DNA from 4 places in the Rouxiella sp. T17 genome. Region 1 is predicted to be linked to each of the others. Evidence: predicted binding sites of a transcription regulator. Region 1 holds the regulator's gene; each other region holds the start of a gene.
The links. Region 1 encodes PhoB, which activates phosphate uptake and scavenging genes when phosphate is short. Its sites were predicted from a motif close to CTGTCATAAAACTGNCNNAT; they were not measured.
Positions count from the first base shown of each region.

Region 2: ugpB (sn-glycerol-3-phosphate ABC transporter substrate-binding protein UgpB) is a predicted target of PhoB. The motif match lies at 1,204-1,223, and genes of this name have one in related genera.
Region 3: glpT (glycerol-3-phosphate transporter) is a predicted target of PhoB. The motif match lies at 1,887-1,906, and genes of this name have one in related genera.
Region 4: SC206_RS01730 (MIP/aquaporin family protein) is a predicted target of PhoB. The motif match lies at 1,086-1,105, and genes of this name have one in related genera.

Region 1 covers NZ_JAWUEA010000035.1:105,844-108,982, reverse strand. Annotated here, with positions in the region: gene SC206_RS13945 (cobalamin-independent methionine synthase II family protein) at 1-56, opposite strand, end outside; gene phoR (phosphate regulon sensor histidine kinase PhoR) at 304-1,593, opposite strand; gene phoB (phosphate response regulator transcription factor PhoB) at 1,667-2,356, opposite strand; gene sbcD (exonuclease subunit SbcD) at 2,577-3,139, shown strand, end outside.
Region 2 covers NZ_JAWUEA010000025.1:29,967-33,105, reverse strand. Annotated here, with positions in the region: gene SC206_RS06235 (aminotransferase-like domain-containing protein) at 1-1,107, shown strand, start outside; gene ugpB (sn-glycerol-3-phosphate ABC transporter substrate-binding protein UgpB) at 1,335-2,648, shown strand; gene ugpA (sn-glycerol-3-phosphate ABC transporter permease UgpA) at 2,720-3,139, shown strand, end outside.
Region 3 covers NZ_JAWUEA010000025.1:48,948-52,086, reverse strand. Annotated here, with positions in the region: gene yigL (sugar/pyridoxal phosphate phosphatase YigL) at 1-307, shown strand, start outside; gene glpT (glycerol-3-phosphate transporter) at 437-1,789, opposite strand; gene SC206_RS06320 (DcrB family lipoprotein) at 2,106-2,672, opposite strand; gene SC206_RS06315 (7-cyano-7-deazaguanine/7-aminomethyl-7-deazaguanine transporter) at 2,779-3,139, opposite strand, start outside.
Region 4 covers NZ_JAWUEA010000007.1:88,991-92,129, reverse strand. Annotated here, with positions in the region: gene rraA (ribonuclease E activity regulator RraA) at 1-338, shown strand, start outside; gene zapB (cell division protein ZapB) at 544-783, opposite strand; gene SC206_RS01730 (MIP/aquaporin family protein) at 1,268-2,116, shown strand; gene glpK (glycerol kinase GlpK) at 2,159-3,139, shown strand, end outside.

The DNA of each region.
Region 1 (3,139 bases):
GGACGCAGGAAACTGCCGACAACTTCGGCGCGGTAAACAGGATTGGTAACAGACATAATGAACTCCTGGCATAGCCTCGATGGCAGGCATCAAGGCACTAGATGAATAAGGACGCCTCAACTCGGAATAATTAGTTAACAATGTTAATAATTACTGAGAGTGACATTTAGACATCTGGATGTCTAAACGGCTTTAAGGCTATCCTGCCATGAAAGGAGTTCATCACAAAACGAAGAATTTTCATCTTACTTGAAAAAAATTCATGATCGGGCGTCAGAATTTCCCGTAATCAATTTATTAATCTTAACGTCCGACAATTAAACGCGGCGGCAGCGTAAAGGTAAAGCGCGTGCCTTTTCCAAGCTCACTGGAAATATTGAGCTGTGCATGATGATGATTTACCGCGTGTTTTACGATTGCCAAACCTAATCCGCTGCCGCCGGTCTGGCGCGAACGGGCCTTATCGACGCGATAAAAGCGTTCGGTCAGGCGCGGAATATGCTGTGAGGCGATACCGGGGCCGTTGTCGCTAACCTCAAACTGCGCGCCCTGCGGCGTTTGTTGCCAGCGAACGTCAATTTTCGTGCCGGTCGGCGTGTGATTAACCGAGTTATAAACCAGATTCGATACGGCGCTGCGCAGCTGATCGTCATTGCCAAACACCTTGAGCTGCTCATCGACAGTAAAGGTAATCTGGTGGCGGCCATTGCTCAGCGTTTGCACTTCGTGCTCCAACATGCCGAGCATGGCCGGAATATCGACCTTTTCCTGTAGGTCTATGTTAGTAGCCGCTTCGATTCTAGACAGCGTCAGCAGCTGCTTGACCAATCCTTCCATGCGCCGCGTCTGCTCCTGCATGGTGTCCAGCGCCTTGCTGCGGAAAGGCCCTTCCAGCGAATCGTCATCCATCATTTCCAGATAACCCTGCAACACCGTCAGCGGCGTGCGCAGCTCGTGACTGACATTGGCAAAGAAGTTACGCCGTGCGCCTTCGAGCTGGCGCATTTGGGTCACATCACGGGCGACGATCAGCAGTTGCCCTTCGGAATAGGGCATCACGCGGAACTCGACCCAATGACCATTATTAAGCTGGAGAGTCAGCGGACGACTGAAATCCTGGCTTTGGATCCACAGTCGCAGCTCGGGGTAACGCAGCAGGTTAAACAGATGCTGGCCATTATCTTCAGGCCAACGGAAACCGAGAAGCTGTTGCGCCAGTCCGTTACACCAGAAAATATTGCCCTCTTCGGTTGTCAGCACCACGGCGTCAGGCAGCGATTCGGCCCCGCTGCGAAAGCGTTTGATCAGCAGCGCCAGCTCGCGCCTTCTGCGCCGGTTGCGCATCTGCATTTGATTGAGGCCGTAAAACAGCGGTTCCCAGCTCCATAATCCGCTGGGCGGTGTGATACTGCGGTCGAGCCACAGCCAGTGGGAAAGTTTAAGCTGGTTAAAATAGTTCCAGCCTAACGCCGCAACCAGCGACGCCAATAACAGCCACGGCAGGTAGCCGATAAAGATGGCAAGAATGAGTGCCGGACAGCAGAACATAAACAGTTCGCCCGCCAGCCGTTTCCACGACAATCGTTCTAACACACAGTATCTCCGCTGTGAGTGAAGCCTTGTTGTTTAGAATAAAAAGTACGGGGACAAGGCCAGGGTCAAGAATCTAGAAACGGGTGGAGAAACGGTAGCCTGTTCCACGAACCGTCTGAATCATGCGATCGTGACCGCTGCTTTCCAGCGCTTTGCGCAGGCGACGAATGTGCACGTCTACCGTGCGGTCTTCCACGTACACGTTAGTGCCCCAGACATTGTTAAGCAATTGTTCACGGCTGTAAACGCGTTCGGAGTGAGTCATAAAGAAGTGCAGCAGTTTGAATTCGGTCGGGCCCATGTCGAGCGCCAATTCATTGGCCATCACGCGATGTGAAGAGGGATCGAGCAGCAACCCTTTCATATCAATCACCTCTTCCACCGCCATCGGTGAAATACGGCGCATGACGGCTTTAATGCGCGCGACCAGCTCTTTAGGTGAAAACGGCTTGGTAATATAGTCGTCGGCTCCCACTTCCAGCCCGCGTACGCGATCTTCCTCTTCGCCACGCGCGGTCAGCATCATGACCGGAATGTCGCGGGTCAGCGCTTCGCGTTTAAGATGCTTGATAAACTGAATGCCGGAACCGCCGGGTAACATCCAGTCGAGTAAAATTAACTCGGGATAAGGCTCAATCAGGAGATTGACGGCCGAATCGAAATCTTCGGCTTCAACAGGGTGATAACCATTCTGCTCAAGGACAAAACAGACCATTTCACGGATCGGTGCTTCATCTTCCACAACTAATATGCGTCTAGCCATTTTGATAGCCTGCCAATAAGTTAGCGTACTTAATTTTGATTTCGGCGGTCATTATGCGTCAGTTTTGTGACAGATTTATGAATAAAAATCCGCCGTGCAACATTGGCTCGTCACACTGTCATATTTGCCGCAGACGATTGTCGCTGCAACGTTTTTCCAACGACAGCGGCTAGGCAGGCCGTTTATACTTGCCGCCTGTTACCGCTACCGCGAGACCCTCATGCGACTGATACACACCTCCGACTGGCATCTTGGTCAGTACTTTTTTACCAAAAGCCGCGCGCCGGAACATCAGGCCTTTCTCGACTGGCTGGTCTCGCAGGTCGAGATTCATCAGGTTGATGCGGTGATCGTCGCGGGCGATATTTTCGATACCGGTTCGCCGCCGAGCTATGCGCGCGAGCTGTACAACCGTTTTATTGTCAATCTTCAGCGCACCGGCTGTCAGCTGGTGGTGTTGGCCGGTAATCATGATTCCGTCGCTACGCTCAACGAATCGCGCGAGCTGCTTTCCTGCCTGAATACGCAGGTGATCGCGACTGTCGGCGAAGATCTGGCGCGTCAGGTCATTACTTTAAACGATCGACAGGGAAAACCCGGCGCGATCCTCTGCGCGATCCCGTTTTTACGCCCGCGTGACCTGCTGGCGAGCCGGGCCGGAGAGTCCGGTAATGACAAGCAGCTGGCGCTACAGGAAGCCATTACGCAACATTATTCGGCGCTGTATCAGGCGGCCTGCGCACAGCGCGACGCGCTCGGCCTCGCGCTGCCGATTATCGCGAC
Region 2 (3,139 bases), on a different contig from region 1:
ATGGAGGGTGTGATTTCGCTCGCGGGAGGCATTCCTTCCTCCGCGCTATTCGACTTTGAAGGGCTGGCGCAGGCGACGCAGATGGCGATTACCGAAAAGCCGGAGCTCGCGTTCCAATACGGTTTGACCGAAGGCAGCTACGGCCTGCGTTCGCGCATTATCGACCTCTGCAAAACGCGCGGCATTAACGCCACGCCGGAAGACGTCGTGGTTACCGCCGGTTCCCAGCAGGCGCTGGATCTGGTGATGCGCGCCGTGGTTAACCCTGACGACGTGGTCGTCGTTGAGCGCCCAACCTATCTGGCCGCGCTGCAAACGCTGGAACTGGCCGAAGCGCACCTGCTTTCTGTCGGCTCCGACGGCGACGGCATGAAGGTCGACGAGCTGGCCGAGATCCTCAAAACGCGCAAGATTAAAGGCGTGTACGTGGTGCCAACGTTCGGCAATCCGAGCGGCGTCACGCTGAGCCAATCTCGTCGCGAGCAGCTGGTAAAACTGGCCGCCGAGCATCAGTTCCTGATCATCGAAGATGACCCGTACGGCGAAATTCGTTTCACCGACGAGCGCCTGCCAACGCTGTTCTCAATTTCCCAGCAGCTTTACGGTCACGCCGACAACATCATCTACACCTCGACCTTCTCCAAAATTCTGGCCCCGGGCCTGCGTTTGGGCTGGGTTATCATGCCGGATTGGCTGCTGAATAAAGTTGCCATCATCAAACAGGCTGCCGACCTGCACGCTAGCTCGCTGTCACAAACCGTCGCCGAATACTATTTAGGATTGGGCCGTCTTGAGCAGCAGATCGAAACCATTCGCGCGGCCTACAAGAAAAAATGCGCCGTGCTGGCCGAGCTGCTGGAACGCGAGCTGGGTCACGTGCTGACCTTCGAATATCCGAAAGGCGGCATGTTCCTGTGGGCGCGTTTCCGCGAGCCGCGTAACTGCACCGAATGGATGAAAGAGACCATCAAAGAGGGCGTGGTGTTTGTGCCGGGCGAATTCTTCTATTCCGATAACCCGGATCACTCGACCTTCCGCATCTCGTTCGCTACCGCAACAGAAGAGCAGCTGCACGAGGCCGTCGCACGCCTGAAACGCGCGCTGTAATTTTTTAGCTCGTCTAAATTCAAATCCTGAAAAGGCGCACCGCGAAAGCCGTGCGCCTTTGTTTTGCCATCATTTCGTCATCCGCGTTTCATGCTGCTGTCACACTAACGTCACTTAACGGTTATTTTTCTGTCATTTAGCCGTGTCATTTTACCTCCCGAATAAAAAGTTATTTAACTTCCAAACTTTCTCTGCGCCGCCAACCCCGCAGACTTCAGGAGACAGGCATGTTTATTACTTTAAAAAAATCGGTCCTCGGTGCCGCGCTTATGCTGGCTTTCAGCGCCAACGCGCTGGCCGTAACGGAAATTCCTTTCTGGCATTCGATGGACGGCGAATTGGGTAAAGAGGTCAACTCGCTGGCCGATCGTTTTAACCAAACGCATCCCGACGTTAAAATCGTGCCGGTTTATAAAGGTAAATATGACCAGAATCTGGCGGCGGGCATCGCGGCGTATCGCACCGGCAACGCGCCCGCAATCCTGCAAGTTTATGAGGTTGGCACCGCCACCATGATGGCGAGCAAGGCAATTAAGCCGGTTTATCAGGTATTTGCCGACGCAGGATTAAAAGAAGACGTTTCGCAGTTTGTGCCGACGGTCGCGGGTTATTACTCCGATTCACAGGGTCGCCTGCTGTCACAGCCGTTTAACAGCTCGACGCCGGTGCTTTATTACAACAAAGATGCGTTCAAGAAAGCCGGGCTGAATCCGGACCAGCCGCCAAAAACATGGCAGGAGTTGGAGCAGGACACCGCCAAATTGAAAGACGCGGGCATGAAATGTGGTTACGCCAGCGGCTGGCAGGGCTGGATCCAAATTGAAAACTTCTCCGCATGGCACGGTTTGCCTGTCGCCACCAAAAATAACGGCTTCGACGGCACCGACGCGGTGTTGGAGTTCAACAAACCGGAACAGATCAAACACATTCAGTTCCTTCAGGACATGAACAAGAAGGGTGAATTTACCTATTTCGGGCGTCAGGATGAGTCAACTGCCAAGTTTTATAACGGCGATTGCGCGATGACCACCGCCTCTTCCGGTTCTCTGGCCGATATCCGCCAGCACGCCAAATTTAACTACGGCGTTGGAATGATGCCTTACGACGCCGACATTAAAGGCGCGCCGCAAAATGCCATCATCGGCGGCGCGAGCCTGTGGGTGATGAAAGGCAAGGATGAGGCAACCTACAAAGGCGTGGCCGAATTCCTGCAATTCCTGACAACGCCGGAGATTGCCGCCGAATGGCACCAGAAAACCGGCTATCTCCCCGTGACTTCTGCGGCTTACGACTTAACCAAGCAGCAAGGCTTCTATGACAAGAATCCGGGTTCCGACGTCGCCACCCGCCAGATGATGAACAAACCGCCGTTACCGTTCACCAAAGGCATGCGTCTGGGCAATATGCCGCAGATTCGTACCATTATCGATGAAGAGCTGGAAGGCGTGTGGAGCGGCCAGAAAACCGCCAAGCAGGCGCTGGATGAGTCCGTGCAGCGCGGCAACCTGTTGTTGCGTCGTTTTGAAGCTTCCGTGAAGTAATCGCCCTGAGGCCGGAGAGGGCATCGCGCTCTGTTCCGGCCTCTGTTTTCCCGTTCTGACGAGTCTTGTCTATGAGTTCACACCGTCCCGGATTCGGCTGTAGCTGGCTGCCTTACGCGCTGGTTCTGCCACAACTGCTGATTACCGCCATCTTTTTCCTCTGGCCCGCCGGTCAGGCCCTATGGTATTCGGTTCAGACGCTGGACCCTTTCGGCATCTCCAGCACCTTTGCTGGCCTAAGCAATTTTCAGCAGCTGTTCGAGGATCCTTACTATCTCGCGTCGTTTTACACCACGCTGAAATTCAGCTTTATGGTGGCCTTTTTTGGTCTGGCGATTTCGCTGCTGCTCGCGGCGATGGTGGATCACGTTATTCGCGCCAGCCGACTGTATCAGACCCTGCTGATTCTGCCTTACGCCGTCGCGCCTGCCGTGGCCGCCGTGTTGTGGATGTTTCTGTTCAGCCCCGGACTTGGCCTGATCACCCATTTT
Region 3 (3,139 bases), on a different contig from region 1:
GGGCGATCGCGTTAATGTCAGCTTCTCGCTGCCGGTGTGTCTGGAAGTGATGGCGGGCGGCGTGTCGAAAGGTCACGCGCTGGAGCAGGTTTCCGCGCTGATGGGGCATACGTTGAAAGACTGTATCGCCTTTGGCGACGGCATGAACGACCTCGAGATGCTGAACATGTCGGGCAAAGGTTGCCTGATGAGCGGCTCGCTGCCGCGCCTGAAAGCCGCAATGCCGGACGCTGAAATCATTGGTTCCAACGCCGATGACGCCGTGCCGCACTATCTGCGCAGGATGTATCTGACCAACAATCTCTAACTGGTCGCGCGTTGATTTATTAATCGAGCGTCGATTGCCCGCACATTAGTGAATAGCAAAAAAGCCCGCACGTTCAGCAGAACCTGCGGGCTTTTTCTTTATACTTATTATCTATTTTTTATCAATCAGTTAGCCGCGATTAGCCAGCTGCGCCTTATGTTTGTTTTCACTAAACATCGTCAGCAGCAACAGCAGAACCGCCGCCACGCAGCCGCCAATCATCACCAAAAAGCCGCCGTTCCAGCCAAAGGCGTCGACGGTATAGCCAACAATCGCGCTCGCCGCGACCGATCCGCCGAGATAGCCAAACAGCCCGGTGAATCCGGCCGCCGTTCCTGCTGCTTTTTTCGGCGCTAATTCCAGCGCGTGCAGGCCGATCAGCATTACCGGCCCGTAAATCAGAAAGCCGATGACTATCATGCAGGTCATGTCGATGCCCGGATTGCCGACCGGATTGAGCCAGTAAACGATGGTTGCGATAGTCACCAGAATCATAAAGAACACGCCGGTCGCGCCGCGATTACCTTTGAAGACTTTGTCCGACATCCAGCCGCACAGCAGCGTGCCGGGAATTCCGGCATATTCATACAGGAAATAGGTCCACGAAGACTTATCCAGCGCGAAGTGTTTGACCTCTTTCAGGTAAGTCGGCGACCAGTCGAGAATGCCGTAACGCAGCAGGTAAACAAACACGTTGGCCAGCGCGATGTACCACAGCAGCTTGTTGGGCAGCACGTACTGCATGAAAATCTGCTTCGCCGTCAGCTCTTTCTCTGCCGATTCCTTGTCGTAATCCGGCGGATAGTCATTTTTGTACTCTTCGATTGGCGGCAAACCACAGGACTGCGGCGTGTCGCGCATCATGATAAAAGCAAATACCGCGACGGCGATGGCTGCGAAAGCCGGCATGTAAAGTGCCGCGTGCCAGTCGTTAAACCACGCCATGCCGAGCAGGAACAGTAAAGGAGGCAAACCGCCGCCGACGTTGTGCGCACAGTTCCACACCGACACCACGCCGCCGCGCTCTTTATGCGACCACCAGTGGACCATCGTTCTGCCGCACGGCGGCCAGCCCATGCCCTGGAACCAGCCGCAGATAAACAGCAGCACAAACATGATGGCAATGCTTGACGTTGCCCACGGCACGAAGCCCATGAACAGCATCACGGCGGCAGAAAGGATCAGCCCGGCAGGCAGAAAAACGCGCGGGTTGGACCGGTCGGAAACCGCGCCCATGATAAATTTCGAGAAGCCGTAGGCGATGGAAATTCCTGACAGCGCCAGTCCGAGATCGCCGCGCGAGAAGCCTTGCTCAACCAGATAAGGCATCGCCAGCGTGAAGTTTTTGCGCACCAGATAATAGGCCGCGTAACCAAAGAAGATGCCGAAGAAAATCTGCCAGCGCAGACGGCGGTAGGTTGGGTCGATATGATTTTTGTCCACCGGCGCGATATGCGCGGCAGGTTTGAAGATACTTAGCATGGATGCCTCCGAGGCCGTTCCCTTGGGTATTAAATGTTCCATAACGCACATCTTTGGGATCTGAAAGGCTAAGATGGAAAGGGGGTTTATGACATTAATGTTACAGAATTATTAAACTCAGGCGGATTCTGCCGGAATTATTAACAATTTGAAATATTCATTAAGGACAAAGGGCGGAGGGAGATCACGTTTTAGATCTTTAGTGCGCGAATACGCGCTATTTTGCTCGTTTGTGAACAATTAATGAAAGTTGAAAGAACTTAATGAGCGAAATTTGAGAGATAACGCGGAGAAGGGCTCTCCGCGTTGGCAAGGATTACTGCACTTTCAGCGTGGCGATAATCGCTTCGGCGTCAGACTGCGCCTGCTGCTGGTTGTCAGCGGGCATGGTGATTTGCATCGTCATCAGCTGGTTATCGATTTTAGCCAGCACGATAGAAGAATACGCTTTCTGACCGGCAGAATTGATCACGCTATCAAACTGTTGCAGCGTTTGACCGTTTACCTGAATCGACTTGTTGGTCACAACCTGCAGGTTGGTATCGCGCTCGTGCTGCTGCTGCTCGAGACGGTTGGCAATGGTTTCCAGCGTGTCGGCGGTAGAATCGCCCAAAATCACGATTACGGCTTTCTGACCAGATTTATCGGCGTAAACGTGCATGTTATTGGCCTGCGTGCCCAGTTTACCGCTCTGGTCGCTCATGCCCTGCGGCAGCGCGAAAGCCAATTTGCCGTCGAGCAGGCTAATCTGCTGAGCAGACGTCGCGGCCGCTGGCGTTGCACCCTTGTCCGCTGACGCGGTCTTGTCATCCGTTTTGCCATCGCAGGCAGCCAAACCGGCAACCAGCAGCGTTATTCCCATAAACTTGGCTAATTTGTGCATAAGGCTTCCTTTTATGTTCACGCGCGCCACCTTCGCCTCGGCGAGACAAAGGTAGCTTATTGACTTCACGACCTTTATGGCAACCTATTCAAGGCCGAAAAGCAAGTCAGATATTGGCGGCTTTTGTGTCGTCGTGAAACGTCACGGCATCGCTTTTATCTGATTGAGCAAGGGCATCGGGTTGAGCAAGGCGCTTAAGCAGGACATTCAGCAGCATACCGTACATCGGCAGGAAGAAAATCAGACAAATGAGCAATTTGAAGCTGTAATCCACCAGCGCGATCTCGACCCAGTGCTGCGCCATAAACGGGTCACTGCTTTTATAGAAAGCAATAAAGAAGAACGCCAGCGTGTCGCTGATATTTCCCAGGAACATCGCTGCGGTAGGCGCAACCCACCAGCTATTACGCTGACGAAGACGGTTAAACACTTGCACATCAAGGATTTGACCGAGAACGTACGCCATA
Region 4 (3,139 bases), on a different contig from region 1:
ACTTGCTTGAAGAAAACGGCCGTGGCCGCGTGTTGCTGGTCGACGGCGGCGGTTCCGTTCGTCGCGCACTGATTGACGCTGGCTTAGCCAACCTTGCGCTGCAAAACGAGTGGGAAGGAATGGTCATTTACGGCGCGGTTCGTCAGGTCGACGACCTCGAAGAGTTGGATATCGGCATCCAGGCGATGGCCGCCATTCCGGCAGGCGCAGCGAGCGAAGGCATCGGCGAGAGCGACATCCGCGTCAACTTCGGCGGCGTCACCTTCTTCTCCGGCGACCATTTGTATGCCGACAACACTGGCATCATCCTCTCCGAAGACCCGCTCGACATCGAATAATCGTCAGTTTCGAACAAACTGAAGACAATAAAAAAGACGCCAATGCGCGTCTTTTTCATTTTGAATAATGGACTGTTCCTAATCCGCAAATATTTCGAGTTGCAGGAAGGCGACAACTAAGCGAGTCCCCAGAAGCTTACACAAGTAAGTGACTGGGGTGAAAGCAGGCAGTCAACGCATCTGCAGCTTGAAAGATGCCGTGGATTTAGACTTCTTCCATTTTTCCCAGTAAGGATCTCAGGCGTTCTTGCCACACATGCTGCTCTTCTTTCAGGTGAGCGTTTTCACGCACCAGAGACTCATGGTTGCCGTTTGCGTGTTGTACCTGCTGTGACAGGTTATTGTTCTGCTCTTTCAGCTCTTCGATTTCCATCTGCAGTAAAGTAATGGTATCAATCGCTTGCTGAACTTTTGTTTCAAGTTTCTCAAAGACTTCAAATGACATGTTAATTCCCCTTATGTTCGCAAGGCGTATATCTTCTATGACTCGCCACGTCTTCCCGACGCAGCTCGATAATCCAATCAACGACGGACGTAATGCGTACCGCGACTGTAATTAACCCCGATTGTATGTAGGCATCCCGTCCCTGTCTAGCAACATACTGGCTGTGCACGTAGTCTGTTGCAATTCAAATGACGTAACTATCAGCAAAAGCCGAATTTAGGCCCCATTTAATACCTAAAACCATTACTTTTCTCGTTAGTTACTCATTTTTATGGTTTGCAAACTTGTAAAAAACACTCGTATTCGCTCATTTTTATGACACACCACACACATTTTGATTTCGGTATTTCTCGTTTATGCTCGTTAACGATAAATTCACATCACAGACTCATCTTGCATGAGATGTTAAAATAAATAACACCAAACAATAAAACTAAATGAAAAGTACCCTACCCTTAACAACTATCCTTTACAGGATCCGACTATGAGCCAAAATATGAATCCCTCAATAAAAGGTCAATGCATCGCAGAATTTTTGGGAACCGGGCTGATTATCTTTTTTGGTGCCGGTTGCGTCGCAGCGTTGAAGCTGGCGGGCGCCTCGTTCGGACAGTGGGAAATCAGCATCATCTGGGGCCTCGGCGTCTCGATGGCGGTTTACCTGACAGCGGCCATTTCGGGTGCGCATCTTAATCCGGCGATTACCATTGCCCTGTGCCTGTTCGCCAACTTCGACGGTCGCAAGGTTTTGCCGTACATTGTTGCTCAAATAGCAGGCGCCTTCTGTGCGGCAGCGCTGGTATACGGCCTTTACTACAATCTTTTCTACGATTTCGAACAGAGCCACAACATGGTGCGCGGCAGCGTAGCGAGCCTTGATCTGGCCGGGATTTTCTCGACCTATCCAAACCCGCACATTAGCGTATTGCAGGCGTTTCTGGTTGAAGCCGTGATTACCGCCGTTCTGATGGCGATGATTCTGGCGCTGACCGATGACGGCAACGGCGTTCCGCGCGGCGCATTGGCTCCGCTGCTGATTGGCCTGCTGATCGCCGTTATCGGCGCGTCTATGGGTCCACTGACCGGCTTTGCGCTGAATCCGGCGCGTGACTTCGGTCCTAAACTGTTCGCCTTCTTCGCCGGTTGGGGAAAAGTCGCCTTCACGGGTGGACGCGAAATCCCTTACTTCCTGGTGCCTATCTTCGGGCCGCTGGTAGGTGCATGTCTGGGTGCTGTGGGTTACCGCGCACTGATCAGCAATCATCTTCCACAGATTACCGCCGCCGCTCCGTCAGAAGAGGCTGCCAAACAGCCATCTGAACGTAAAGCCTGATAGGTTTAACTGATTCACAGCCCACTTTGCAGGACATAAATCATGACAGCAGATAAAACTCACGACAAAAAGTACATCGTTGCACTGGACCAGGGTACCACCAGCTCTCGCGCCGTAGTGCTCGATCACGACGCCAACATCGTTAGCGTTTCACAGCGTGAATTCACCCAGATTTACCCTAAGGCGGGTTGGGTTGAGCATGATCCAATGGAAATTTGGTCATCTCAAAGCTCTGTCCTGGTTGAAGTGCTGGCAAAAGCTGACATCAACTCTGACCAAATTGCCGGTATCGGTATTACCAACCAGCGCGAAACCACCATCGTCTGGGAGAAAGAGACCGGCAAGCCAATTTATAACGCGATTGTCTGGCAGTGCCGTCGTACCGCCGATATTTGTGAAAAGCTGAAAGAAGAAGGGCTGGAAGAGTATATTCGCCACAATACCGGCCTGGTGGTTGACCCGTATTTCTCCGGCACCAAGGTGAAATGGATCCTCGATCACGTCGAAGGTTCCCGCGAGCGTGCGCGCAAAGGCGAGCTGCTGTTCGGGACTGTCGACACCTGGCTGGTATGGAAAATGACGCAGGGGCGTGTTCACATTACGGATTACACCAACGCCTCGCGTACCATGATGTTCAACATCCACAGCCTGCAATGGGACGATCGCCTGCTTGAAGCGCTGGATATTCCGCGCGAGATGCTGCCGGAAGTTCGCCCTTCCTCCGAAATTTATGGCCGCACCAACATTGGTGGTAAAGGCGGTACGCGTATTCCAATCGCCGGGATCGCCGGTGACCAGCAGGCGGCGCTTTATGGCCAACTGTGCGTACAGCCTGGCATGGCGAAAAATACTTACGGCACCGGCTGCTTCCTGTTGATGAACACCGGCACCGAAGCCGTGGTGTCTAAAAACGGCCTGCTGACCACCATTGCCTGTGGCCCGCGCGGCGAAGTGAACTACGCGCTTGAAGGTGCCGTGTTCGTGGGCGGCGCGTCGATTCAGTGGCTGCGCGACGAGTTAAAA